DNA from 2 places in the Alkalibacillus flavidus genome. Region 2 is predicted to be linked to the other one. Evidence: a T-box and tRNA genes for the amino acid it is inferred to sense, from the RefSeq annotation. Region 2 holds a T-box; the other holds one or more tRNA genes.
What was found. The T-box of region 2 lies ahead of alaS (alanine--tRNA ligase). A T-box ahead of a tRNA ligase gene usually reads a tRNA of that ligase, here a tRNA-Ala.

Region 1: it encodes a tRNA-Ala, which carries the amino acid that the T-box ahead of alaS (alanine--tRNA ligase) is inferred to sense. The anticodon was not compared.

What each region holds. Positions count from the first base shown of each region.
Region 1 covers NZ_JBEPMX010000017.1:4,963-19,902, reverse strand. Annotated here, with positions in the region: gene ABID56_RS12420 (GNAT family N-acetyltransferase) at 1-384, opposite strand, end outside; gene ABID56_RS12415 (hypothetical protein) at 569-709, shown strand; gene ABID56_RS12410 (class I SAM-dependent rRNA methyltransferase) at 784-1,965, opposite strand; gene ABID56_RS12405 (PD-(D/E)XK nuclease family protein) at 2,549-3,736, shown strand; gene ABID56_RS12400 (YkvA family protein) at 3,792-4,220, shown strand; partial or broken gene ABID56_RS12395 (aldehyde dehydrogenase family protein) at 4,263-5,278, opposite strand; gene ABID56_RS12390 (hypothetical protein) at 5,265-5,387, opposite strand; gene glmS (glutamine--fructose-6-phosphate transaminase (isomerizing)) at 5,660-7,462, opposite strand; gene glmM (phosphoglucosamine mutase) at 7,891-9,246, opposite strand; gene ABID56_RS12375 (CdaR family protein) at 9,296-10,537, opposite strand; gene cdaA (diadenylate cyclase CdaA) at 10,530-11,351, opposite strand; gene rocF (arginase) at 11,588-12,490, opposite strand; tRNA gene ABID56_RS12360 (tRNA-Ala) at 12,889-12,964, opposite strand; tRNA gene ABID56_RS12355 (tRNA-Lys) at 12,991-13,063, opposite strand; tRNA gene ABID56_RS12350 (tRNA-Gln) at 13,073-13,147, opposite strand; tRNA gene ABID56_RS12345 (tRNA-Tyr) at 13,152-13,237, opposite strand; tRNA gene ABID56_RS12340 (tRNA-Thr) at 13,244-13,320, opposite strand; tRNA gene ABID56_RS12335 (tRNA-Val) at 13,332-13,407, opposite strand; tRNA gene ABID56_RS12330 (tRNA-Glu) at 13,437-13,508, opposite strand; gene ABID56_RS12325 (HAD family hydrolase) at 13,841-14,605, shown strand; gene ABID56_RS12320 (ABC transporter substrate-binding protein) at 14,627-14,940, shown strand, end outside.
Region 2 covers NZ_JBEPMX010000002.1:64,175-79,114, forward strand. Annotated here, with positions in the region: gene greA (transcription elongation factor GreA) at 1-191, opposite strand, end outside; gene udk (uridine kinase) at 244-876, opposite strand; gene ABID56_RS02910 (O-methyltransferase) at 895-1,548, opposite strand; gene mltG (endolytic transglycosylase MltG) at 1,697-2,830, opposite strand; gene ABID56_RS02920 (DUF1292 domain-containing protein) at 2,971-3,255, opposite strand; gene ruvX (Holliday junction resolvase RuvX) at 3,272-3,688, opposite strand; gene ABID56_RS02930 (IreB family regulatory phosphoprotein) at 3,698-3,961, opposite strand; gene alaS (alanine--tRNA ligase) at 4,008-6,650, opposite strand; T-box leader at 7,039-7,239, opposite strand; gene recD2 (SF1B family DNA helicase RecD2) at 7,550-9,868, opposite strand; gene ABID56_RS02945 (tetratricopeptide repeat protein) at 9,883-10,551, opposite strand; gene mnmA (tRNA 2-thiouridine(34) synthase MnmA) at 10,632-11,744, opposite strand; gene ABID56_RS02955 (cysteine desulfurase family protein) at 11,745-12,896, opposite strand; gene cymR (cysteine metabolism transcriptional regulator CymR) at 12,918-13,337, opposite strand; gene ABID56_RS02965 (replication-associated recombination protein A) at 13,463-14,761, opposite strand; gene ABID56_RS02970 (RsfA family transcriptional regulator) at 14,927-14,940, shown strand, end outside.

The DNA.
Region 1 (14,940 bases), on a different contig from region 2:
CTTGTCATTCGATTTAGCCACAAACAAAAACAACTTATGTAAATTCAACTGATAAAACCCATAGTCCACCATTAATTCTGTTGCACACGTCGCATACCCATTCCCTTGAAACGCTGGGTCAATCATAATCGCAAACTCCGCATGACGATGGCGCCAGTCGATATCAAACAACCCTAAGAAACCAACTCTAACTTCACCGTAATATAATATAAACGATCGATGCGTGTCTCTCTCCAGATTCGCTTCATACGATTTAATCATTTGTGCTTTCGACGCATAAGGCTCTTCAAACCAATAATCCATCACATCCGAATTCACCCGCATTTGATATAGAAAATCGAGATCATCTTTTTGTAGTGGTTGAACCGATAATGACTCGCTCATGTTTACAACTCCTTTCCCTATTCCGAAGCATTTTCTGATAACTGTTTTTCATATGATCATACTCATCTTATCATGAGATATATTCAACTATCACTCTTTATTCCAAATTATGTTATAATAATGAACACGAAACAGTCAATCAGAGCGACCCATAAGGATTATTTCAAAAAATGAGGTGACGAACGTGAGTGAAAGCCAACCGAAGCGCCGAAGCCATATTGAAAAATGGATCGACATTTTATTATTTATACCTGAATTAATTGTGATACCGCTTAAATATATGGCCCGTGGCATTATGTGGTTAGTCAGAGTTTGGTTATATTAAGTCATCGTAAAAAATTGGACTCAGTACAACACATTATACTGAGTCCAAGATTAGTATTTTTTGTTTTGAAAAAGTCACACTTCTAACACGAGCACTTTCAAATAATCACTCTGTTTATACAGACTATGTGCCGGGAAATCTCTCGGCAAACCGAATTCTTCTTTTACGTTGTAAGACACACCCGCTTCTTTAAATCCTTGAGCGACAAGCTTCTTAAAATGTTTCATATCGAATGAGGCATTGTTCGTCGAGGCGACAATGATGCCACCGTCATTGATAATCTCAGCTGAATGCTTAATAAGCGACGGATAGTCTTTCGCGCTAGAAAATGTTTTCTTTTTATTACGCGCAAAGCTCGGCGGGTCCAATACAATCGTATCGTACATGAGGCTATGGCGCTTAGCATATTTAAAGTAACTGTAAATATCCATCACATAAATTGATTGTTGCTCCAAATCAATCCCGTTCAAACTGAAATTCTCAATCGTTTTCGGCTCACTCCGCTTAGCGAGGTCCACGCTCGTCGTACTTTCTGCGCCACCTAATGCTGCTGCAACTGAAAATGCGCCAGTATATGAAAACGTATTGAGCACATGCTTGCCCTTCGCATAACGGTCACGAAGCGCACGACGCACATCACGTTGATCTAAGAAAATCCCTGTCATTGCCCCATCATTCAAATCAACCGCATAATTCATCCCATTCTCTTGAATAATGAGCGGGAATTCTGGTCGTTCGCCGTAAACGAAGTCATCATCATCAATATAAGACCCCTTCGTATCAAACCGCTTCTTCTCATAAATCGATTCGCACTCACCATACTCCGTTAGCACCGTCACGACCTTCTCTTTAAACGCATAAATGCCTTCACTGTACCAGTTCAACAAATAATGGCCATTGTAATAATCAATCGTTAGACCACCAATGCCATCGCCTTCACCATTAAACAAACGAAACGCTGTGGTATTAGGGTCCTCATAATATGCCTTACGCTTATTAATCGCAGTCAAAATCTTCGTCCGGAAAAACGTCACATCGATCGGCTCATCTATGCTATGCGTTAACACCCAACCAAGTCCTTTATTTTGCTTACCATAATACCCTTTCGCGATAAAGCCACCATTCCCGTCCACTAAATGAACGATCTCACCTTCATCACTAAGGTCTTGCACATTTTGAACCGCATCTTTATGGATTAGCGGAAATTTATGTTGAAATTGCTTCACAAACGTCGGATTTATTACTAATTCCTTCATGTTTTTAACCGTCCTCTCTCTAACTCTCACATCATTATCCCACATAGGGGGTTAAAAGTAAAAATGGTAAGACATTGCAAGTAATGATGAAATATTTAAAATTCAGGCTATGTTAAAGTCCGTTGTTGATATTGTGATCCGCTTTCGGTGGACGCTTTCCGCGGGCACGGCTCGAGCCTCCTCAGCCCAAAAAGCGGGGCTTGCGGGGTCTCGAGACTCGTGCTGTTCCCGCTGGAGTCGCCACCTTCACTCCTCACAATTCAACAACTCAGTGCTACTATCATTTTAAACTCAACATTAAACTTTAACAGAGCCAAAATTTAAGAAGGATATTATATATTTATGTAGAAATATGTCATATGAAGTATTATGTGTCATTTTATTATTACGTATCGGAAGTGGTATATTTGGCTATCTCCCACCACACAGACCATTGTCCAACGTGTCACAGCAAGCTTATTTATGATTTTATGGATACGGTCACAGAAGATCGGCATGGTTATTATATATTAGACGCGTTTGAAGCACAGGTATGCCCAAATGAATGTGGATATTATATTAAATTATATTAGTAGGTGATAACATGTCTTCCATCTCGAAAGAAGAAACCGAGAACCAGCTTGATAGAATGAAGGAAATTCACAGCTATATAAAAGATGAGTCTAAGCAAGAATTGGACAGCATCATTACTGTCATGGGCAATAAATTTCATGACGAAAATGCCATCAGTGATTATTTAGCTTACATATTAAACCCTGAAATTAACGGTGTAGGGACACAGCCGTTAAATAATTTGATGAATCTAATAAACTACCCTGCCGATTTATCAGAAACAGATAAAATTGAAATCAAACGAGAACATGAGTTGACTAATAAGAGAAGAATTGACTTTCTTATTACCATTAGTGACGAAACCATTATCGCCATAGAACACAAAGTTTTCACAGGCGAACACGGCGATCAAACCTGGGATTACGAACAACAAATTAATCATGAATTTCCCAACTCACACTACGAAATTCACTATGTTTTATTATCACCACATGGCAAAACACCGTTGAATCCGAGCTTTACTCCAATTGATTATTTTCAATTAGTAGATGCACTTAAACAAGTAACGACCGACGTCTTGAGAGATATTCGTAAGGCCGTATTATATAACGAAATCATAAGACACTTGGAGGGACACTTCTTGAATGATAAGACATTAGAAATATCTAAAAAAACCGAATTATTAATGGACTACTCTGGCATGATCAACGATTTACTGCAGAACTTGGAAGATGATTATAAAGACATATTTGATTTTATTGAATCTTATATTAAAAATTATTTTAATAAAGAATGGAATATCAAGTTTCAACACGGAAGACATTATCACCAAATTTACAAACAAAACTGGAAGAAAAATGGCTTAGATATTCATTTTGAACTATCATTAAATCAAAGCAGTTTAATAGAGAATAAGCTTTCTTTCCTCGTGGATATTGAGGGTAAAAGAAAAGACGAGTTTAATCATGCATATGAAAACGACTTAATCATGTCACTCAAAGACACGTTAAATGAGAACGGCATTCAATACAGAGACGGAGCCAAAATTAAAGGTAGACGAGCTGATACATTCGCAGCCAAAACTTATCACTTTCTAGATAAAAACACATTAAAAGACGGCTTAAAACTAGAACAATGCTTACAAGACATGATCAAAGATTTCCTTGCCTTTATTGAACCAATCGATGAAGCTGTGAAAGCGTTTAATGAAAAACAATGAGTGAGGATTGTCCGCTATCAACAATTAATTAACATATAATTATGGGAGGTATTTTATGAATAAGAAGAACTTTAACCCGAAGAAACTGTTCGAAGACTTTAAAACCAAAAACGAAGGTAAAATTAAAGAATACGCCAACAGCCCTCAAAAGTTAAAAACCTTAGCTAACAATGCTGAAGAAAAAGCGCGCGAAAATAGCAAATCTCTATCGAACGCCTTGGATCAAATCAAGTTGCTAGTAGAATTTTTAAAGGCCTGGAAAAACAATGAATACCGTGACGTCTCAAAACAAACAATCGTTTGGATTATCGTCGCCTTGCTTTATTTTGTATCGCCTTTAGATGCCTATCCAGACTTCCTCCCTCTAGGTTATGTTGATGATATAGCTTTATTGGGGTATGTCTATAAAAGCATTAAAGACGATCTGGATAAATTTAAAGCTTGGAAGTATGGAAATAACAATGAGTTTGTGACAAAAGAATAAAGAAACTAAAAGAACTGAGAGCTCATCTCAGTTCTTCGCTTTCTACTCTGGGATATACGGCAAATCGCCATCGTTTGGTATATTAATCACATGTGTATTCGTATAAGCTAACAACCCTTGTTCACCATACTCACGTCCAATACCAGACTGCTTCACACCGCCGAATGGAAAACCCACGTCCAGCCCTTGTACGGCTGCGGTGTTAATCATCGTCGTACCAGCCTCAATATATTTCGCCACTTCAATGGCGTGTTCTTCTTCACCCCAGACAGAACTCGTCAGTCCATAAATACTGTCATTCGCTAATTCAATAGCATGCTCATCATCATCAAGCGGCAAAATCGGAAGCGTTGGTCCAAACTGTTCTTCAACAACAATCGGGTCACGATAATCAGTATTTAACACAATTGTAAGTTGTAAGAAATAACCCTCGCCCATCAAATCCTCGTCTAAAATGTCACCTAATTTAATGACTTTAGCACCTTTTTCTTCTGCATCATTCACGAGCTTTTGGACATATTCCTTTTGATTCTTGTTATTAACAGGACCAATCGTTACATCATCATGGAATGGACCACCGACTTGAATCCAGTCATTCGCCGCTTCAATATATTTCTCAACAAATTCATCGTAAGTCGAACGGTCCACATAAACCCGTTTTGCAATCATACATATTTGCCCGGCCGTTAGGAAATTAGAAATCACTAAACGACGCATAGCGGCTTCATCATTAACATCAAAATCCTTCAAAATAACGGCAGCATCATTACCACCTAACTCCAGTGTTAAATCCTTGATCGTATCCGTAGCCGCTTTCATAATATGTTTCGCTGTCTCTGTACCACCTGTAAATGCAATCTTTTGACTTTTGGATGACTTGTGAGTTCTTCGCCTACTTCCTGTTCACCATTTACCAAGTTTAGAACACCTTTGGGATATTCTTCAGCAATGTTCTCAAAAAATTTGCTTAGCATAAGAGGTGCAAGTGGGCTCGGCTTAAGTACTAAGGTATTACCTGTTAATAGTGCAGGCGCAATTTTGATGCTAGAAAGGGTAATGACCAACGACCTGGTTTGGATACGTCGGATTTTCCCTTGAAGCCAGTTCTTCTGTTTCAAATTTCTCACCATCAATAATCGCATGGGCGATATATTGTTCTTGTTCCATGCTCTAACCCTCCTCGGATGTCACTAATTTTATTTATACCCAAAAACAGATTTCATATGATTTTCGTTCATGAGGTAAGGAAGAGCCTTACAAAGCCAATATGACAAATCAGAAGTTAATTGAATATAAAAAAAGAACTGACATCGTCTGTTGAAACGACATCAGCTCTTCCTGTTTTCCTTCTCTATTCCTGCTCTTACCTGCTACGCTCTACTCTCTTCTGGTAAGTTTGAGTTTTGGGGAGACAACATTCCATCTTCCTTAATCAGTTACTACTCAACCGTCACACTCTTCGCTAAGTTACGTGGTTTATCCACGTCACAATCACGGTGTAGGGCTGCGTAATACGAAATCAATTGCATTGGTAACACAGACACAAGTGGTGCTAATAGTGGATGCACGGTTGGAATGGAGAATGCATCGCCTTCACGGGTTAAGTGCTCTGGGCTGATGACGCACGCATTCGCACCGCGCGCGACTACTTCTTGCACATTGGAACGGATCGAACCGTCAACGTGTTCTTGTGTCGCAAGGGCAATCACTGGTGTGCCGTCTTCAATTAAGGCAATTGTTCCGTGTTTTAACTCGCCACCTGCGAAACCTTCTGCTTGAATGTATGAGATTTCTTTTAGTTTTAACGCGCCTTCTAAACCGACGAAGTAGTCTAAACCACGGCCGATGAAGAAACAATTGCGCGTTGTTGATAAATAATCACGTGCGATTTGATCGAATTCTTCTTTCTGATCGCAAAGAGCTTCCATCGCATTACCGACGATGCCGAGTTCTTTTAATGGATCGAATTCTAGCGTTAGACCTTTTGCACGTGCTGTATCAACAGCTAAGATTGCTAAAACCGCCATCTGTGCTGTGTAAGCTTTCGTCGACGCCACAGCAATCTCTGGTCCTGCGTGTAAATGTAACGTGTAATCTGATTCACGAGAAAGGGTTGATCCTGGCACATTTGTCATCGTGAGTGCCGGGTGACCTAATTGTTTTGTTTCAACGAGTACTGAACGTAAGTCCGCTGTTTCACCACTTTGTGAAATGAACACAAAGAGTGGTTTCTCAGATAATAATGGCATATTGTAAGAGAACTCACTCGCAATGTGTACTTCAGTTGGTACTTGCGCGATTTTCTCTAAAAATTCTTTACCGATTAAACCAGCGTGATAGCTCGTGCCCGCTGCAATAATATAAACGCGATCACAAGCAGCCATCGCTTGGCGGACGTCTTCTTCTAGTTTAATGTCGTCGTTTTCATCTTGGTACTCTTGAATAATTTTACGCATCACGAACGGTTGCTCATCGATTTCTTTTAACATGAAATGCGGGTAAGTGCCCTTTTCGATGTCACTTGCGTCGATTTCCGCTGTAAATGGATCGCGTTCAACAGTCGTACCGTCAAGTTTCTGAATTTCAACCTCATCTTGTTTAACGAGTACTACTTCGCCGTCCATTAATTCAACGAACTGATCTGTTACTTGTAACATCGCCATCGAGTCACTTGCTACCACGTTAAAATCATCGCCTAAACCGACAAGTAATGGACTCTTATTTTTCGCAACGAACACGACATCTGGTTGTTCACGGTCTAAAACAGCTAACGCATAAGACCCGTGTAACAAGCTAATCGTCTTGCGAAAAGCTTGAAGCCTATCGCCTAATTCATTTGTGAATTTCTCAATCAATTGAACAATGATCTCAGTATCTGTTTCGCTCACAAAGTTGACGTCAGCTAAGTAGTCACGTTTCAGTTCTTCAAAGTTTTCGATCACACCATTGTGAACTAACGTGAAACGACCTGACGTGCTTTGGTGAGGGTGAGCGTTAGCCGTACTTGGCTCACCATGTGTTGCCCAACGTGTATGGCCGATCCCGATATTCGCTGATACGGATTCATCAACCTCTTCGCGTAAATTCGCAATACGCCCTTTAACCTTGAATAAATTCATATCCGCTTCATCGCGAACCGCAATACCTGCTGAGTCATACCCACGATACTCTAACTTTTCTAATCCTGTTAATAAAATCTCTTTCGAATCTTCCTGTCCAATATAACCGACAATTCCGCACATACTGTATATCCTCCTGTAGTTGAAAGAGGCAAACCACAGCATCCTTTTCGTAAGGGGCAGTTGTTTGCCCCTTTCTCGTGTATTTTAAGGCATCTTATATGACGTGGTTGTGCATAGAGTCGCCTCTATGTTTTCACGGCATACGTGACAGTTGAGATGCGGCAACTGGGAGGCATCCGCCGAATACTCGATTGAACCTCCACCTCGTCAACTATTTCTTAATAAGCGGTCTAAGAAATAGCCCTGGCGCTTTCTGTTTTTCTCCCCTGCTACGCTCCTTTCTCTCTTTGAATGAAGCCGTGTGCAAACGGCTACCCATTATTTTACTGCTATTACGCTGGCAGGTCAATTATTTGTACGCTTTTTATCGTTTTATCGCATAAATTAGGCATAAGGAATGAATACCATCACCCTTATGCCCTAATATCTTATGCATCTTTTAAGCCATACGTTTCATCAATGATCGTCGCAACTTCAGATACATATTTCTCACAATCTTCTTTCGTCGGCGCTTCGACCATCACACGCACAACTGGTTCTGTACCAGATGGACGGACGAGCACGCGGCCCTTATCGCCAAGTTCTTCTTCCACGCGGTTGATCGCTTCCTGCACCGTTTGATCAATTTGCACTTGCTGTTTATCGATGACACGAATGTTTTGCATCACTTGCGGGAATTTCTCCATTTCGTCCGCTAAGGCTGATAACGGCTGATCCGTTTCGCGCATCGCATTCAATAATTGCAACGCCGTCAGCATACCATCGCCTGTTGTATTATAATCTAGGAAAATAATATGGCCTGACTGCTCGCCACCGAAGTTAAAGTCACGTTCTAACATTTTCTCCATCACGTAACGGTCGCCAACTGATGTTTTTACCGTGTCGATACCGATTTGGTCAAATTGACGATACAAGCCGATATTACTCATCACGGTTGTGACGACAGTGTCTTGTTTTAAACGGCCTTTCTTCTTCAAAAACTGACCGCAAATATACATAATTTTATCGCCATCAATGATATTGCCTTTTTCATCAACGGCAATGAGGCGGTCACCGTCTCCGTCAAAAGCTAAACCTACGTCAGCTTTTTCTTCAATCACGGTTTGACGAAGATTTTCCGGACTTGTTGAACCATAGCCGTCGTTAATATTCGTCCCATCAGGTGACGAACCGATAGATATAATATCGGCTTCTAAGTCAGCAAACAAGTGATTCGCAATCGATGACGTCGCACCGTGCGCACAATCGATTACAATCTTCATACCATCAAAGTCGGTATCAATCGTTTGTTTTAAATGTTGTAAATACTTCTGACCCGCTTCAAAATAATTCATCGGTTGACCGACACCAGCACCAGTCGGTCGTGGAATGTCGTCTGTTTCTTCATCCAATAACGCTTCAATTGCTTGCTCTTGTTCATCGTTCAATTTAAAGCCATTTTCGCTAAAGAATTTAATACCATTATCCTCAACCGGATTGTGTGAAGCTGAAATCATCACACCTGCATGCGCGCCTGATGCTTTCGTTAAATAAGCGACACCGGGGGTTGAGATAACGCCAAGACGCATGACATCAACACCGACAGATAATACCCCAGCAATTAAGGCACTCTCTAGCATCTCGCTAGAAATGCGCGGATCACGGCCGACGAGTAATTTCGCTTTCTCAGATGCACTTTTCGTTAGGTGATAAGCCCCATATCGTCCAAGTTTAAAGGCTAACTCCGGTGTTAATTCTGTATTGGCAATACCACGAACACCGTCAGTACCAAAATATTTTCCCATAATCTTTCCGCTCCTTCACATTATCAATCATGTCTATCAATAAGATGTTTTATTCAACTCTCACTCTAATTCGGCTTTGTTCAGAAGATAATCTGACACCATCAGGCCCTTCAAACTGCACATCGGCGTAAAATTCCCCTTCAACTTGACCTTCCACATCGATCGACACACGAATGTCATCACGCGACAGATTGTTAAGGTCGTTTTCCGTACCAACTAATTGCACGTTAATTTGAGGTTCTTCTGGTTCGATAAACGTTATTTCACGGTCTTCCGCTAAATTATCAACTTCTAATTCAACGTCTTCTAACGTCGTTTCCACAGCCTCTTCGACTTCAATTTCTGCTTCAACTGTTTCTGGCTCGATACGATTAACACCCGACGGAACTGACAAATCAACCTCCAATGTCGTCGATTCAGTTACATCAGACAAATCAACATCGACAGGTTCTAAACGGTCAATCTCATCTAAACGATCTACACTACCATATAACGTCGCTGAAACCGGGTTTAGATCGATGCTTTGTAACACTAACTCTTCGTCTAAATCCCCCGTCGTTTCATAAGTAACAGGATAGCGTTTATCCGTAATCGACACATCTGCTGTCACGTCTACCTCTGACGGTTCAACGAGTACACTCAGTTCATTACCGGCAGCGTCATATACACGAACAGGCGCACCTGTTACTTCGCCATTTTGCGCTAAAGTAGGCAAGTTCACAATGGCTTTAACAATCGCGACTTGATCAATTTCATTTTGTGAGCCTGTAATTTCAATTTCAGCCGGCGATAGTTGTGGCGAACTCGCAAAGACATTGTCCGGATTCAAACCGTCACTTTCCACATAATCTATATCAACCGGAAAACTTGCTGTTGCCCGTTCTTCAATCGTTACATTCGCAACATTCGGCTCAATATAAACCGATAACTGACTCGAAAACCCTTCATGTGTCACATCAACTTGATGTTCACCGGGCCCCAAATCATTTAAATCCACAACGACATCAAAATTTTGCTGCCTAACCGTTTGTGTAATCACGCTGCGCGGTCCTTCAAGCGTCACATCGACCGTATCCGGAACACCGCGGACAACATAATTATCTTCTTCATCTATTTGAACTTGCAGCGGCACATTTTCAACCGTCTGCGTCTCCGTAGAGCCGGACGGTAAGAAAATATCGCTAGAGCGTGATGTATTCGCATCATCAATGGCAACTGTTGTATATAATAAAATGGCTAAAAATAACGACACAATTCTCGTAAACCAAGGACTTCTCAACCAATTATCCATTACGCTTTGCCCTCCAACTCAATGCCTTTGATGATCCGTTTTGTTCGGATGGACTTAAGTCTTGCATTAATAACTGACGTAACCCGTCTTCATCTAATTTGCGATACAATTCGCCATTTTTCGTTGCCGATATATTACCCGTTTCTTCTGAGACAACAATCGTTAGGGCATCTGTGACTTCACTAACCCCCATGGCCGCTCGGTGCCTCGTACCTAATTCTTTTGAAATAAACGGGCTTTCACTTAACGGTAAATAACAAGCGGCAGCGACAATTTGGTTTTCGCTAATGACGACAGCACCGTCGTGTAACGGTGCATTCGGTATGAATATATTTGTCAGCAACTCACTCGTCAATTGACCGTTCACAGGCACACCTGTTTCAACGTATTCACTTAGACCTGTCTCACGTTCAATCGACATTAAAGCACCAATACGACGTTTACTCATGTAATGACACGACTTCACAATCGAATCAATCGCATCATAAACAGCCTTCTCTTCTGATTGTGTATGACGTGAAAAAAAGCTTCCTCGCCCTAATTGCTCTAACGCTCGGCGAATTTCAGGCTGGAAAAGGATGATCACAGCGAGGAACCCCCACGTAATCGCTTGGTAAACGAGCCACTGGACCGTTTTCAACTCTAAAATCGAGCTCAAGAACCATATACCTAAGACGACAAAGATCCCTTTCAGTAACTGAACCGCTTTCGTCCCACGAATGACTGAAAATAATTTATATATAACAAACCATACAAGCGCTATATCAACGACAATCCGTAACACTTGCAGGAAATCAAGCTCTTCCCACGACATGTTGACACTTCCTTCACGCACTATTTTGTCTCTTTTTATTTATTGCCCGAAACAGTCCATATGTAAAACGGATACGTAAAATTGCGAGACACACAATCATCTGTCACTATTATATCACAAATTACTACATCTGAAATGGCTCGGTAACGATTGATTCGCCTCTAGACTGACATTTTTTGCGTAAAAAAAAGAGTTATGCTATCACATAAATCGACAGACATAACTCTTGATTATCATTAGACATGTTTTTCACCATATAATGAAGCGATCATATCAACAGCTACTTCTGCCGTCCGATTCCCTTCATCTAATAACGGATTTACCTCGACGACCTCAGCTGACGTCAACACACCAGCATTATACAACATCGACATCGCTAAATGAGCCTCTCGGTAACTCGGACCTCCAACGACAGGTGTTCCTGTTCCTGGGGTGTGATTTGGGTCAATACCATCGACATCCAAACTTAAATGAACGCCGTCCACTTTCCCGTTTAAGTATTCTAATGCATCATTCATCACCCACGTTATACCGTGCGTTTCAATATCATGCATCGTATAGACACGAATTCCTTGTTCACGAATCACTTGGCGCTCTCCCTCATCAACCGACCGCGCCCCAATGATGATGGTATGTTCAGGCTTTATTTTCGCTTCTTGGCCGTGAATCGACGTTAAACGTTCATGCCCCATACCTAAACTGACACCTAACGACATCCCATGAATATTGCCAGATGGAGATGTCTCACCTCGGTTTAAATCAGCGTGTGCATCAAACCAAATGACACCCAAGTTACTATAAAACTGACTCAATCCAGCAAGTGTTCCAATGGCGATACTATGGTCACCACCCAAAATTAAAGGTACATCACCTTGTTTTTTTAAATCATAAACATAATCCGCAATCATTTCATTAGCTGAAGCGACATGGTCTAGATTGCGCAAATTCGTCTTCGGGTCTACCCCGTTTGTCCGTTTATTAATAACTGGTACATCACCATAATCTTTATAAGCTAGGCCTAAATCATTTAATCGATCAAACAAGCCAGCATAACGAATCGACCCAGGACCAAAGTCAACGCCTTCATTAGGTTGAGCGACCGTTAACGGAGCACCAAGGATTCCTAGTCTATTGTTCATCGTCATTTCCTCCTTCATTTTGCCTCCATTCATTTTATAAGCCAGCACAGAATGGTTCAACTGGACAAAAACGTGAATAAATATGCACGCGCCGGCAGCCTTGCATGAGCATGATTCAGTAATCAACCAGCCCTAAAAAAGTCACTCAATTATGGGTCATAGTCAATCATTTATCATACAGCTTGCTCAATTACGATTTGTAGTCGCACTATTTCGTTCTCAGTCGCTCTTTTGACACACAAAGTCTCTCATTTACGTAGTATGACGCTCAAATCGAGAAGTTAATCAAATTAGTTAAGATCGATTCATAAAATGGCTCCACTTATGTATTGCCAATTATCAGGCTAACCAAATAAAAAAGTTGCTCCCCAACAGAGAACAACTTTAGCTAAGAGATATGGTGGAGCCTAGCGGGATCGAACCGCTGACCTCCTGCGTGCAAAGCAGGCGCTCTCCCAGCTGAGCTAAGGCCCCATATCAATTATTTATTATGTAAAAAATGAGCCATGGTGGATTCGAACCACCGACCCTCTGATTAAAAGTCAGATGCTCTGCCAGCTGAGCTAATGGCTCATAATATGATGGCTGGGCCAGCTGGATTCGAACCAGCGCATGACGGTACCAAAAACCGTTGCCTTACCGCTTGGCTATGGCCCAATAGTGGTGGAGGGGGACGGATTCGAACCGCCGAACTCGGAGAGAGCGGATTTACAGTCCGCCGCGTTTGGCCAACTTCGCTACCCCTCCAAACAATGGTGCCGGCCGAGAGACTCGAACTCCCAACCTACTGATTACAAGTCAGTTGCTCTGCCAGATTGAGCTAGGCCGGCGTTTGAAAAGATGGTGGAGGATGGCGGGCTCGAACCACCGACCCCTTGCTTGTAAGGCAAGTGCTCTCCCAACTGAGCTAATCCTCCGCAGCACATAACGTGCAAAAATATGTAGATGACCCGTACGGGATTCGAACCCGTGTTACCGCCGTGAAAGGGCGGTGTCTTAACCACTTGACCAACGGGCCATGTTGATCACGATCCTTTATCTGAAAAGGACAAGTATTATTATAGCGACTACCTAAAACATTGTAAAGGGAAAAAAGAAATTTTTAACTTTCAGAATTGTACTTACAATACCTCTTCTTACCCACAAACCCAACAATACTATTTTCAAAAACGATTTTTTCTAAAATCTTCTAACCCTGCTCATCACTGAGGTTACGTTCATTTATCTTCACAAAAAATTCATAACTGATTTGACAATATTCACATTTCTTATTAATCTATTAAGCAACGTTAAGTTTATTAATTTTGTTAAATTTAAATTTAACGTTTTACTATTTCAAAAAATGAGGAGGTGACAACCATCACTATTATTACCGTAGAGGGAAAGCGTTTTGATACCGAAGCTATATTATTTGATAAAGACGGCACACTCATTAACTTTTATTCTATATGGGGTGTTTGGGGCGACTTATTAACTAAAGAAATTGCCATTCAGATTCCTGAAACAATTAATTATGACCCCCACCATGCTTGTGAACGTATAGGTCTTGATATAGTGAACCAAACTTGGGATCCAGTCGGTCCGTTAGCAATCGGTAACCCTGATGATTCAGCCACCATACTAACTCATTACTTATATCAACTTGGGATCCCATGGGATGAAGCTGTTACATACCTCACTAAAAGCCTAGAAAACATTGAATCTACTATTGATTGGAAACAATATATTAAACCCATTGATGGATTAATTGAATTTATCAATGAAGCCAATCAACAACAGATCAAAATGGCTGTGGTTACAGCTGATTCCACTCAAAATGCTTTATATCATTTACAGTTACTCGGAATTGATCACTATTTCGATACTGTTATTGGATTTGATTCTGTAACAAAAGGCAAGCCATTTCCGGAAATGGCTTATACAGCTTGTCAACGTTTATTAGTCTCACCACAACAAACAATTTTATTTGGTGATTCTAATGGAGACATGACTTTAGCTAAAAATGCTAAGTTAAAAGCCGGAATTGGAATTGCACAAACGAGTATTGATAACGCTTTCTATTTACGCGATACCGACCTCGTGATCCAAGATTATCGAGGGTGTTATATAAATTAATCAAAAAGGGAGAGAGTTTACATGAAGAAAACCATCATGTTTTTGGTTTTAATGACAACAATGGTCATCATTACAGCTTGTGGGGAATCAGGTTCAAGCGATGAACCGTTACAAGTTTATACTCACAATGATTCTGAAGAGATGGATGCAATGGTAGAAAATATCGAAGAAAATACTGGAGTCCAACTAGACGTGCTGCGTTTATCAAGTGGTGAAGGTTGGAGCCGTATTGAAGCTGAAGCCCCAGAAATTGGTGCTGATATGCAAATCGGTATGCTTCACGGATTCGGTATGAAAGCTGAAGAAGAAGGCTATTTATTACCATATGAATCAGA
Region 2 (14,940 bases):
CGCGCTTCAACAAAAGCTTGTTCATCTTTAGCAGCATCATACTCAGAGTTCTCTGATAAGTCACCAAAGTCACGTGCAATCTTTATACGTTCAACCACTTCTGGTCGTCTTACGGTCTTTAACTCTTCTAATTCTTCTTCTAATTTGCGTTTTCCGTCTTCTGTCATGTAATAGCTTTGTTCTTCAGCCATGTTTGGACACTCCTTCTCATTCATATATCTACATTAGCGCTAATATTAATGGTTATATTTGTTTTTTGTCAATAATACTTTTGATTTTTGTTGATAATAAATCAATTGCGACGTGATTTTCGCCACCTTCAGGTATGATAATATCCGCATACCGTTTCGCCGGTTCAACGAATTGTAAATGCATCGGTCGAACGACATTCATATATTGATTCATGACCGATTCTAATGTTCGGCCGCGTTCTTTAATGTCACGCATCATGCGTCGAATAATACGAATATCAGCGTCTGTATCAACAAAGACTTTAATATCCATAATATCTCGAAGACGAGCATCCTCTAATACGAGAATACCTTCTAAAATGATCACTTCTTGTGGCTCAGTGTGGATCGTTTCATCTGAACGCGTGTGTAATTCGTAATTATACACCGGTTTTTCGACCGATTCACGGCGAGATAATCGATTGAGATGGTCAATTAATAAATCATTATCAAATGCTAATGGATGATCATAATTGGTATTTAATCGCTCTTCAAATGGTATATGTGATTGATCTTTATAATATGAATCTTGTTCTAACATTAGAATCGATGTATTTTGAAATTGTTCACAAATGGTTCTAGTTACAGTCGTCTTACCTGAACCAGTACCACCTGCAACCCCTATTATTATCGGCTTATCGTTCAAGGCCTGTTGCTCCCTTCTTCACTCACTATCTGTTTGACTGTTTTTAACCGCTATCGCCACACCATCACCTGATTCAACGATCGTCGTCGTGTAATCGCTATGGTTCGATAACCACTGATTAAACTGATTAATTTTTTCACCTATATTAACAAACCGCTCATTGTCTTGTACCTCTTTAGCAACATACCCCTTAAATAAAACGTTGTCAACCACAATGAGACCACCTTCTGCTACAAATGGATCAATCTTTTCTACAAAGGCTTGATACTGCCCTTTTGCCGCATCAACAAACACTAGGTCATACGTTTGACTATCAGAAGATAACTCGTCCAACCAAACATTCGCATCGTGATGAATCACTTGAATCCGATCGTGTAATTGGGCTTCATGAATAAAATGTGTAGCCTCTTGAAAACGATTGTCGTCACGTTCGATTGTCGTAATAGACGCATGTTTAGTTGCTAGCGCCATTTGAATCGCCGAATACCCAATGGCTGTTCCGATCTCTAGTATATGTTGTGGTTGGTGTAAACGCACTAACTGTTGAAGTAATCCTATGCCATCACGTTCCATAATAGGTACGTGATGATTGTCGGCATACTGCTCCATTTTATCTAACAACGGGTGTTGTTCAGGTTGTAATGAACGGATATAATGCTTTGTTTTAGACATGTTACTTTCACGCGTCCTTCCATTGCCATAAGCAACGACGTTATTTTACCACAAGCTGAAGCTATTTGTCTTATGATGAACTTCAATGTGATGAATTTAGACAAAAATAGAGGAATGCGATATGACATCGCACTCCTAACAATGATGATTAATCATTTGATGGTCGATACTGATCAATATTTTGATTATGTTCTTCTAAAGTTTCAGCGAAATGAACATCCCCATCGTCACCATGTAAGAAGTATTTATAATTATGGTATTCTGGGTTAACAGCTGCTTCTAATGCACTTTCATGGTAGTTAGATATAGGCCCTGGTGGCAACCCTAGATTTTGATACGTATTGTACGGATGATCAATTTCTAAGTCTTCATATAAAACCCGTTCTTGATGTTCCCCTTTCGCATAGAGAACAGTTGGGTCTGTTTGTAACGGCATTTCTTGCTCACCTTCATCAGGGTTTATTCGATTATAAAAGACACCTGAGATCATAGGGCGACTTTCTTGTTCTGATGCTTCATTTTCAATTAGTGAGGCCATCGTCAATGCTTCGTGAATCGATAAATTACGACTATCAATTTGATCGATATATTGGAACACTTGGTTTTGCGTTTCGTCCAACATCATTGTAACAACTTGTTCAACGGTCGGATCTTCTTCATAAAAAGGATACGTTAATGCATTTAAGTACCCTTCTAATGGATAACGAACTTCCTCAGCGAGAATATCATCTGACAATAGTTCAGGATACTGCTCCATCATTGACTGAATAAATGCTTCGTCATTCATTTTATCCATAAATTCTTGTTCATTGATCGACGTTTCCTCTGCAAAGATGCCGGCGATTTCTTCAATGGTTGTCCCTTCTGGAATCGTGACTCTAAAGATTGGATCAACCATAATGACACCTGTTTTTAATGTTTCAATAATTTCATCCATCGTTAAGCTTTTAGACATTTGATAGTCACCAGCTTGAAAACCTGTTTCATTTTTGAATGTGACGTAGTAGTCAAAAATGGTGGCATTACTGATAATATCTTTTTCTTCTAAAATACTAGCAATATCTTCGACGCTTGATCCTAGTGGGATATTAACTTCGATGAGTTCATCATTATCTGGGTCAACAGGGCTTAAACCTTCTTCAATATAGTTGTATAAGAAGTAGCCACCGATGGTAAATAAAATCACTAACACTAAAATGACAATCAAAATAACTTTACGAGCCATACTTGCTTCTTTGACACGTCTTGCTTTTATATTTTCTGTTTCATTGGAAGATGACAAATAACTTCCCCCTATCATTCTTAATACCAAATAAAGTATAAAATAAAACACGACATTTTTCTATCTTTGTTGTTAAATTGTTGATAAATATTTTTGGGAAACATAAAAGAGACCATGTGATATCACATGGTCCACTTAACTTATTCTGTTTCTTCATCTGACTCAGAAAATGTCGCGAGCATTTCTTCTACGATTTGCCATTCTTCTTCGGTTTCAATTTGAAAGAGGGTTAAATCGTCTGAGTCACCTTCTGCTTCTTCGTAACGAAACGCAAATACTTCGACTTCTTCCTCTTCTTCTTGTTCAGCAGGTACAGCAACCAAATATGATTGCTCTGTGTGATCTACATCAAACGTGAACAGCACATCAAATAAATGTTCTTCTCCTGACTCATCAGGAATAATAATACGTTCTTTCTCCTGCATAGGGGTCCACTCCTTTTTAACGGTTAGCGTCAAGATAACTTTGTAAAATCATGACGGCTGCCATTTTATCAATGACTTGCTTTCGTTTCTGTCGGCTCATATCAGCATCTAATAAAACCCGTTCAGCTGCCATTGTTGTTAACCGTTCATCCCATAACACGACGGGTAATTCATATGTTTCTTCTAAGTACGACGCGAACTCTTGACTAACTTCACCTCGTTCACCAACAGACCCATTCATGTTCTTAGGAAAACCGACTACAATTTTACTAATCTCATGCTCTTGGATGATACGACTCATTTTGTCTTTGACTGACTCATAGTTATCTTCATTCCATTTAAGCGTTTCTATACCTTGAGCAGTAAAATGTAATGCATCTGATACGGCAATACCGATCGTTTTTTCACCTACATCTAGTCCTAAAACTTTCATGTGTTATCCTCAAGTATCTTTCGTTGTTTTTAAGTAATTTTTCACAACTTCTTCGATAATTTCATCGCGTTCGAGTAGTGACATTAAATTACGGGCGTCATTGTGACGAGGGATATAAGCTGGATCACCCGATAATAAATAACCAACGATTTGATTAATCGGATTATATCCTTTCTCTTCAAGTGATTGATAAACTTGATGCAATGTTTCGTTCACTTGTTTGGCCTGTGAGTCATCAGAAAACTGATACTGCATTGTGTGATCATTTGACATATACAATCCCCCTCAAACGACTTTAACTTCATTATATACTGAAATGCTACGAAGATAAAACCGTTTTGACATATTCTTTTGCTACAGCCAGTGCATCGTCGATTTTTTCGGGTTGTTTACCGCCTGCTTGTGCCATATCTGGACGGCCACCACCGCCGCCACCACACTGTGTAGCTGCTTCTTTAATCAGATTGCCTGCATGGAAACCACGGTCAATTAAATCTTGAGACACACCTGAAGCCAATTGGACTTTACCGTCGTTTTCCATCGCTAATAAAATGATGCCAGAATTTAATTGTTGTTTCAAATCATCAACCATATTGCGTAACGCATTCATATCACTAACGTCCACTTTTTCTGCTAATAACGAAACATCATCAATGGTTTCGACTTGATCTAAAATATTAGCTGACTCAACATTCGCAAGTTTTTGGGTAAGCGATTCATTTTCTCGTTGTAAATCTTTTATTTCTTGGTATAAAGCATCAATACGCTGTGGCACTTGCTCTGTTTTTGTTTTCAATTTTGACGCTGCTTCACTTAATAACTGCTCACGGCCTTCGTAATATGCGTAAGCACCTTGGCCTGTAGTCGCCTCAATACGACGTGTGCCAGCACCAATACCAGTTTCTTGCGTAATCTTAAATAGGCCGATTTCCGCTGTATTATTAACGTGGCACCCGCCACATAATTCAATACTATAATCATCCACGAATACAACACGTACTTCTTCGCCATATTTCGCATCGAATAAGGCCATAGCTCCCATCTCTTTAGCTTCCTCTAACGTGTGATGAGAGATAGCTACATTGATGGATTGCCACACTTTTTCGTTTACAATACGCTCGATTTCTTTTAATTGTTCTTCTGATACGGCGTTAAAATGAGTGAAGTCAAAACGTAAACGATCTGGGGCCACTAGTGAACCTGCTTGGTTAACGTGATCACCTAAAACATCTTTAAGCGCTTGATGCAGTAAGTGTGTGGCTGTGTGGTTTTTAACTGTTTGCTTACGGTCATATTCGTTGACTTCCGCTTCGACTGATTGTTGAAGCGTTAGTGTACCTTCTGTCACGTCGATCTGATGCAAGTTTTGCCCGTTTGGCCCTTTTTGCACATCTTTAACATGCGCAACACCTGTTTCTGATTTGATTACACCTTTGTCAGCTATCTGTCCACCACTTTCTGCATAGAAAGGTGTATCAGCTAATACAATCGTCGCTTCATCACCAGCTTGAAGGTTCGAAGTCATGGCTTGATCTTTAACAATTGTTGACAGTGTCGTTGTCGTCGTTAATTGGTCATAACCAATAAATTGACTGTCTACATCAATTTGCTGTAACACTTCATCTTGTACTTGCATTGAGTCCACTTTTTGGCGTGCTTCACGCGCTCTTTCACGTTGTTTAGACATCTCTCGTTCAAAACCTACTTCATCAATCGTGAAGCCCTCAGCCTGAACATATTCTTCAGTTAATTCTTTCGGGAAGCCGTACGTATCATATAACGTAAATACTTCTTCACCTGGAAAAACATTGCTCTGTTTCGCTTTTTCAGCTTGCATCACTTTTTCTAAAATCGCTAAGCCTTCTTGCAATGTTTCATGGAAACGTTCTTCTTCTTTTTTCACCACTTCTTGAATGAAATCTTTTTTATTATGAACTTCTGGATAGAAGTCATACATAATCGTTGCGACTTGATCCACTAATCGATACATAAACGGTTCATTTAAATTCAAGTCCTTCGCAAAACGAATAGCACGGCGTAATAAACGACGTAGGACATAACCACGACCTTCGTTTGATGGAAGTGCTCCGTCTCCGATTGCGAATGCTACTGTACGCACGTGGTCAGCGATAACTTTGAACGCTGTGTCTTGTCGTTCGTTGTCATGATATTGGACACCCGACAGTTGCTCTGTTCGTTCGATAATCGGTTTGAATAAATCCGTTTCAAAGTTTGTTCGTGTATCTTGGATGACAGAAACGATTCGTTCTAATCCCATCCCCGTATCAATATTTTTCTTCGGTAATGGGGTATAAGTATCATCAGGGTTATGGTTAAATTGTGAAAAGACGAGATTCCAAATTTCTAAGTAACGTTCATTTTCGCCACCTGGGTATAGTTCAGGATCTTTCGGGTCATTTCCATATGCTTCACCACGGTCGTAGAAAATCTCTGTGTTCGGTCCACTTGGGCCTTCACCAATATCCCAAAAGTTTTCCTCAATACGTATGATACGCTCAGTCGGTAAGCCGACTTGGTCTTTCCAAATATGATACGCTTCATCATCTTCTGGGTGCACAGTGACTGATAAACGTTCAGCGTCAAATCCAATCCAGTCATCACTTGTTAAGAATTCCCACGCCCATTCAATCGCTTTTTCTTTAAAATAATCACCGATTGAAAAATTACCGAGCATTTCAAAAAACGTGTGGTGACGAGCCGTAAAGCCGACATTTTCGATATCGTTTGTTCGAATCGATTTTTGTGCATTGACAATACGTGGATTGTCCGGAATGATTCGTCCGTCAAAATATTTTTTAAGCGTGGCCACCCCACTGTTAATCCATAGAAGGGTTGGATCTTCTTGTGGCACGAGTGATCGGCTTGGTTCTACACCATGGCCTTTTTCTTTAAAAAAGTCTAAAAACATTTGTCTCACTTCATGCGATTGCAATTGTGTCATCTTTATTCCTCCTGTATCGTTTATTTAAATGTCATTTAAAATTAGGCTTTGTTAAAGTCTGTTGTTGAATTGTGATCCGCTTTTGGTGGACGCTTTCCGACGACCCGGATGGTCTAGTGTCGACGTTGGCCACAAAAGCGGATTTCATAAGCTTCCTTGACTAATTCTGCGCCGAGTACTCGCAGGCGCAGGACGTACTTCGACACGATGTCGTGACGTCCACGTTGCAAACAGGACGTTTGCGTTCTTAGTGGACGTTCCTCCGTGTATCGAGCTGGAGTCGCCACCTCCGCTTCTCACAATTCAACAACTCAATGCTAATTCATTTGAAAATCAAGACTAAACATTAACAGAGCCTAAAATAAAAAACCGTCCCTACACTTCAATGTGTAGGGACGGTTTTTCCGCGGTACCACCCTAATTATAGGCAAATGCCTATCGACTTAAGCACAGTAACGTTGTGACGACGTCGGGGGTTAACCGCTCTCCAGATTAGCGTTCAGTGACACTTATCTTAGGGTTTTTTCCAGCTAATAAAACCCCTCTCTGTAAGTAGTTTGTCACTTACTCGATCCTTCATTGATTTATATACGTATTATATTCAATCGTTATTATAGAGAACCCCGGTCGTTATGTCAACTTATATCATTATGTAGGCCAGCTACCCAAAATCGATAGCTAGCCATTAATACTGATTAACGAAAACGTTTCATCAACTTCCGACTTGACCGACGGAGCTGTTTCATCGTTTTGTTTTTACGAAAGCGTTTATTATTTCGTAAGGCATATACGATTGCAGCTCCAATGACTCCAGTCGACATAGCACGCCCCAAATCATCACCAACCTTATCATTAAAAGCTGTGTCATACCGAACGGTACAACCATTCTTAGCTTTTACTTAAGACATAAAATCATAAGGCGAAAATTCTTCCTGCTCATCAACTTCAGCGTTTTCAAGATTTTGTTCGGCTGACTGGGGAACTTGTTCAACATTATGCCCTAAAAACGCTTGAATACGCGACACTAAAGTGGTTCGTCTTTCATATGCATCGCCTTTTTGTAGCCCTTCGAGAAAAATATCGTAGTCACCACAAATAATTAAGGATGCCTTGCCTCTTGTCACTGCTGTATAAATTAAGTTTTTAACGAGCATTCGTTTGAATGGCCTAACAATTGGCATAATGACAATCGGGAATTCGCTTCCTTGTGATTTATGAATCGATATGGCATAAGCTAACATGATTTGGTTTAAATCTTGGCGCGTATAGGACACTTCAAGCCCTTCGAAATTAATGATCAGTTCATCTTTATTGGAATCAGCTTCTTTTGCGTCTTTAACGGCAACTATTTCACCAATATCTCCGTTGAATACATCTTTTTCTGGTTGATTGACGAGTTGGATCACTTTATCGCCTGTACGATAAACCGACTGGAAATGCAACAATTCACGTTTTGATTCTTCTTTCGGGTTAAAAATTTGCTGTAAAGAGTCATTCAACTCATGAATACCGACTTTCGTTTTGTACATGGGCGCTAACACTTGTATATCTCGCATCGAGTAGCCTTTTTCAAGTGCTTTCGTGACAATCTTTTCAATCGTGTCAACTGCATAATCACTCGAGGTGTCAATAAAATTAAAATCGGCTTTTTTTCCAACGGATTGTTCAGGTAATTGATCGTGTTTGATGTCATGAGCCAATTTAATGATATAGGAATCATTTTTTTGCCGGTAAATATCTTGTAATCGACAAACGGGTATGGATTGTGATGCTAAAAGGTCTGCTAATACTTGTCCTGGGCCAACGGATGGTAACTGGTCCTCATCACCGACAAAAATGACTTTCATATCAGCAGGAACAGCTTTAAGCAATCGGTTCGCTAACCAAATATCAACCATCGAAAACTCATCAACAATCATAACTTTCCCGCTTAATTGATTACTCGCATTATATTCAAACTCTTCTTCACCTGACCAGCCGAGTAAACTGTGAATGGTTTTCGCTTTAATCCCTGTTGATTCAGTCAAACGTTTCGCCGCACGTCCCGTTGGTGCTGCCAAAATATAATCGCTTTGCTTTTTTTGTTCTTTCTTTTGAAACAATGCTTCATAACAATGGAGAATGCCTTTAACAACAGTCGTTTTACCCGTGCCGGGTCCACCTGTTAATAACATCACTTTTTCATTTAACGCTTTTTTGACCGCTTCATATTGTTCTTCACCATAGGCGATACCTTCTTGTTCCTCGACGTCACCAATTGCCGCCATTAATTCACTCTCATCAAACGTTAAGTCTTCATTCGTTTCTAATAGACGCGTTAGCTGTGAGGCAACTCCTTCTTCTGCAAAATAAAGCTGAGGTAAATAAATACGGTCTGCTTCCATTACAATTAATTCGTCATCCACTAATTGATTTAAATAGTCATGAAGTGACTGTTTTGTTTCTTCAGTTTGTCCACGAAACAACAATTCATTTAATCGTGTGACTAACGAAGGTAATTCAACATACACGTGCCCATTCGTTGATTCTTCATCTAAAACATGCAAAATACCAGCTTGGACTCGCGTCGGGTGGTTATCTTCAATCCCGATGGTTTTAGCGATCTCATCGGCTCTTTGGAATCCGAAACCATCAACATAAAACACAAAATCATACGGATTATCTTGTAGTTGTTTTATCGTGTTTTCAGCGTAAACATCGTACAATTTTTGAGCTAGTTGTAGGCCGACACCATATTTCGCTAATTCAACTGTCACTTGTTCAAAACCTTGGTGCAACCTTAAATCCGCGATAAATTGCTTTTTAGTTTCAGCTTTTAGCCCTACGACTTCATCTAATTTCGATTCGTCACGTAATATGTCATCCACGGCATTAAGACCGAGCGTATCGACAATCTTCGACGCTGTTTTTTCACCGATGCCATAAAATAAATCACTTGCTAAATATTTTACTAAACTATCTTCGGTCTTTGGGAGCTCCTTTTCATATGTAAAGACATTCAGTTGATCACCAAATTTTGGGTGATTCTGCATTTGACCGTAAAATATGTAATCATTACCATGAGTTAAGGCTGGAAAATGGCCTTTAACAACTAAATCTTTTTCATCGATATCTATGTCTGTTTCCACAACAGAAATAGACGCAATCGAAAATTGCGTCTGTTGGTTTTGGAAAATCATTTGATTTAGCTGTCCTTTTGCATAATAGTGTTCCGCCATTACAGCTCGCTCCCTTAAGCGTCATCTTCGTTTAATAACTGTTCCACCTGTTTTTTGCCATGACTAGCTAGCACATGGTCAGGGTGTACCTCTAGCGCATGGTCAAATTGTTTAAGTGCCGCTTCAGGTTCCTCACGGTGTAACAAACATACAGCTTTATTATAATAAGCATCACTATGGTTTGCATCTAATGATATGACGATATCCATTTGCTTCTCCGCTTCATCAATCATACCCGAATAGGCTAACGTTAATCCATACTGAAACTGAATGTCGACATCATCATGACTTAACTCACTTGCCCGTTGCATATAAGGTAAAGCTAGTTTTGGTTGATCCTGACTAAGAAGTGACATACCTAGCATAAAGTAAACGTCTTCATCAGATAACCCTTGTTTGATCGCTTCTTGAAACTGTTCTGTTGCATCAGCAAATTGTTCTTGTTCGTAAAATAAGCTTCCTAAACCATAATGAGCAGCCGGTAATTCAGATTCTAATGATAACGCTTTTCGATAAAAACGCTCTGCCGATTCGAATTCTTGTAAATGAACAAGCAAATTAGCGAAATTAATGAAGCCTACTGGATCTTCAGGATTAGCTTCAATATAATCATTAAACGCTTGTGCCGCCTCTTCAAATTGATGATTTTGCATATAGTCAATGCCTTTTTGTAACTCACTCATAATTGTATCCCTTTCTTTCTTTATGTAACGTCAAAAAAGTCACCACGCGTCTTATGCAGTGCTGACTTTTTTGATTACCTTTAAGCTAAATGCGCTAACGGCTCCTCATGACGATAAGCTTCTTCGATTGTACCGCCACCAAGGCACAGGTCATCATCGTAAAATACAACAGCTTGTCCCGGCGTGATAGCACGTTCAGGCTCATCAAATTTCACTTGCACGGTCCCATCAGCGTTCGGATAAACGGTCACGCCACTATCTTGTTGACGGTAACGAAATTTCGCCGTACACGTGAACGGTTCTGATAAATCTTGATCTACTAACCAGTTCACATCCACTGCTAATAAGGCATCGGAATATAACGCGTCATGATGAAAACCTTGACCGACATATAAAACATTATCGTCCAGATTTTTACCAACAACAAACCACGGGTCGCCTGCACCGCCAATACCTAATCCTTGACGTTGACCGATCGTATAATACATTAAACCGTCGTGTTCACCTTTTACTTCACCCGATAACGTTTGCATTTGACCAGGTTGAGCCGGTAAATATTCACTTAAGAAATCTTTGAAGTTTCGTTCACCAATGAAGCATATACCGGTACTATCTTTTTTCGTCGCTGTCGCTAAATCATGCTCTTTCGCAATGTCGCGTACTTCTTGTTTATCCAATTCGCCAAGTGGAAACATAATTTTAGGTAAAATGTCACTCGATATTTGGTTTAAGAAATACGTTTGGTCTTTGTTACGATCGACACCACGTAGCATTTCCACCTGTCCATCTCGTTCACGAACGCGAGCATAATGCCCTGTTGCTAAATAATCCGCGCCTAGACCCATCGCATGGTCTAAAAACGCTTTGAATTTAATTTCTTTATTACACATGACATCAGGATTCGGTGTTCTGCCTGCTTGGTATTCGTCTAAGAAATATTGAAACACTTTGTCCCAATACTTCGATTCGAAATTGACCGAGTAATACGGTATATCGAGTTGATGACAAACACGTGCAACATCCTCATAATCTTCCGTTGCGGTACAAACGCCGAACTCATCTGTGTCATCCCAATTTTTCATAAAAATCCCGACGACGTCGTATCCTTGTTGTTTAAGCAACAACGCAGTTACAGATGAATCGACCCCGCCTGACATACCAACAACGACGCGCGTATTCGCATTATCTGACATTTAAGTCACCACCTTTTCTAATCGTTCTATTATCGGTTTTATTTTTTCAGCGACGATCTGCATATCGTCTTCTGTATTATCAATGCCGAAACTAAATCGAATTGAATTCGTTAAACGAGCATCCTTTTCACCGTACATCGCTTTTAATACGTGTGACGGATCAATCGAACCTGCTGTGCAAGCCGAACCAGATGACACAGCAATACCAGCTAAATCAAGATTCGTTAAAAACATTTCGACTTCGGTCTTAGGGAAGCTAAGGTTTATAATATTCGGCACTCTTTGAGTCAAATCACCGTTGACTGAAAACTCTATCCCTTGCTTTTCCAATTCTAATATTAATCTGTCTTGCAATGCTTGATAATGCTCGTGTCTCTTTTCACGATTGGCTTGTAACGTTTGAATCGCTTGATTGAAGCCAGCGATAGCCAATGTATTTTCTGTCCCCGGTCGCCACTTGCGTTCTTGTTCACCACCTAGTAATTGTTGCTCAAGGTGAATGTCATCACGTTTGTATAATAAGCCAACGCCTTTTGGGCCATAAATTTTATGACTCGAAGCAGTTAGTAAATCGACTCCAAGCTCAGTCACATCAATCGGCATGACGCCAAACATTTGCACAGCATCCGTATGAAAGACTGCCTGATGGTCGGTTAGCACGTCGCTAATCTCTTGAATCGGTTGAACGACACCTGTTTCGTTATTCACCGCCATAATTGTGACTAAAATCGTATCGTCTCGAAGGGCTGCTTGTACATCTTGTACACGCACTTGGCCTGATTGATCAACAGGCAAGTACGTCACTTCGAAACCAGCTGCTTCCAATTGTTCGCACGGATGTAAGACAGCATGGTGTTCAATCGTCGTCGTAATAATATGGTTTCCTTGAGCTCGATAAGCATGAGCTGTTCCGAAAATCGCTAAATTATTCGCTTCAGTGCCACCGCTTGTAAAAATAATCGAAGAAAACGGCGCATTCAACGCTTTAGCGGCTGTCGTTCTCGATTCGTCTAACAGTTTGCGGCCATCTCGTCCATATCGGTGAATGCTGGACGGGTTACCGAAGTGATGTTGCATCACGTCCGTCATTTTAGCTTGTACATCCGAATGAATGGGCGTTGTTGCCGCATGATCTAAATAAATCGGCTCCATGTTGTCACCTACTTTGAACTCTTAAATATAAAACATATGCTCTTCTTGATAAATATCATCATCGTATTCAGCTAAATCTTCGAGCGTGGTTTGTTCTAACACGTCTTTGACGGCATCGCGGATCCGTTTCCACAATTCGCGCTTTGCCGGTTCTTCATCTTCCATTTCTTCAACGGGACGAATTGGACCTTCTAACGTTCGAATGATATCAGCTGCCGTGATTTGCTTTGGTTCTCGCGTGAGTAAGTACCCACCTTTAGCTCCTCGAACACTTTTAACTAAACGTTCATTCCGTAACGGAGCAATCAGTTGCTCTAAATAATGTTCGGACAATCCGTAATCGGCTGCAATTGATTTTAAAGGTATCGGCTTATCACCGTATTGTTTAGCGAGCGCGATCATAATCGTTAATCCATAACGCCCTTTTGTAGAAATTTTCAACCGGAGTGCCTCCTATCATTCTCATCCATACTTATCTTTATTATAACACGGTCAATCATTGATTGCCGAAGTAGTCGCTTGAAAAACCAGATGATATTATATCATGTTTTAACGATTCATTGCATTTATTCTGATCGATTTTGCCGACCTTTTTCTTTTAAATGATTTAGTTTTTCATAAATTTGTGCGAGTCGTTTCTCTTCGCCAATTTCTTTCGGTTTATAATATGTCGCATCTTTCAACCGTTCTGGTAAATACTCTTGATACACCCAACCCCCTTGATAGTTGTGAGGGTATTTATAATCGATACCATGACCTAAATCTTGAGCACCTTGGTAATGAGTGTCTTTTAAGTGATCTGGAATATCATCAGTCATCCCTTTTTGGACATGAGTAATTGCTTGATCTAATGCTTTATAGGCTGTATTTGATTTCGGCGACAAACAAAGCTCAACCGTGACGACTGACAACGGAATGCGCCCTTCAGGTAATCCAAGTCGTTCAACGGATTGAATCGCTGGAAGCACTCGCGCCGTTAATGGCGGATTGGCTAACCCAATATCTTCATACGCAATGACTAATAAACGTCGTGTGATCGCTTCTAGATCGCCACCTTCTAACAGCCGTGCTAAATAATGCAGTGCCGCATTCACATCGCTACCGCGTATACTCTTTTGAAAACTGGACAACAAATTATAATAGATGTCACCTTTTTTATCGTGTGAAAACCCTTTGTTTTGAATACAATACTGGACAGTGTCATCTTGAACATGATAAACACCTTTATCGTCTTGATCAGAAGCAAATACGATGTCTTCGAGTAATGTTAAGGCTGTACGCGCATCGCCGGTCTGTGAAGCAATACGTTCTAATTGATCCTGTGATATCTCAATGGATAAATGACCTAACCCTTTGTCAGCGTCAGACAACGCATGATTCAGTAGTGTCATAATCGCATCACGCGTCAGTAATGACAATTGCTTAATTTGACCGCACCGCGATCGAATTGCATTATTCACACTGTGAAACGGGTTCTCCGTTGTCGCGCCAACAAGTGTGATCACACCTTCTTCAAGCGCTTTAAGCAAATAATCTTGTTGGCTTTTATTAAATCGGTGAATCTCATCGATAAAAAGAATGGCTCCACCGCTCATTTTTGATTTAGCAATAATCTCTTCAATATCTTTTTTGCTAGCTGTTGTCGCATTAATCGCATAAAAATCCTGATGGGTGGATCCTGCGATAGCAAATGCGAGTGATGTCTTGCCTGTGCCAGGCTCACCATACAAAATCATCGATGGAACATGATTTTGTTTAATCATTTTATATAATGGCGTATTAGGCCCGATGATATCATCTTGACCAATCACTTCTTCAATTTTTTCAGGGCGCATTCGATACGCTAATGGTTCATTCACTAACATAGCATAACTCCTTTAATTCGTACGCTAATCTTATTTTACACGATTGGCTAACATGTGACGAATATTATTTCCCTTTATGTATAAACCTTGCTCATTCTGTATATGATAGATATCGAAATCTATAATCACTAGTTAAATGATATAAATGAAAGGAACGATTCGTCTATGGTGAAAGTACG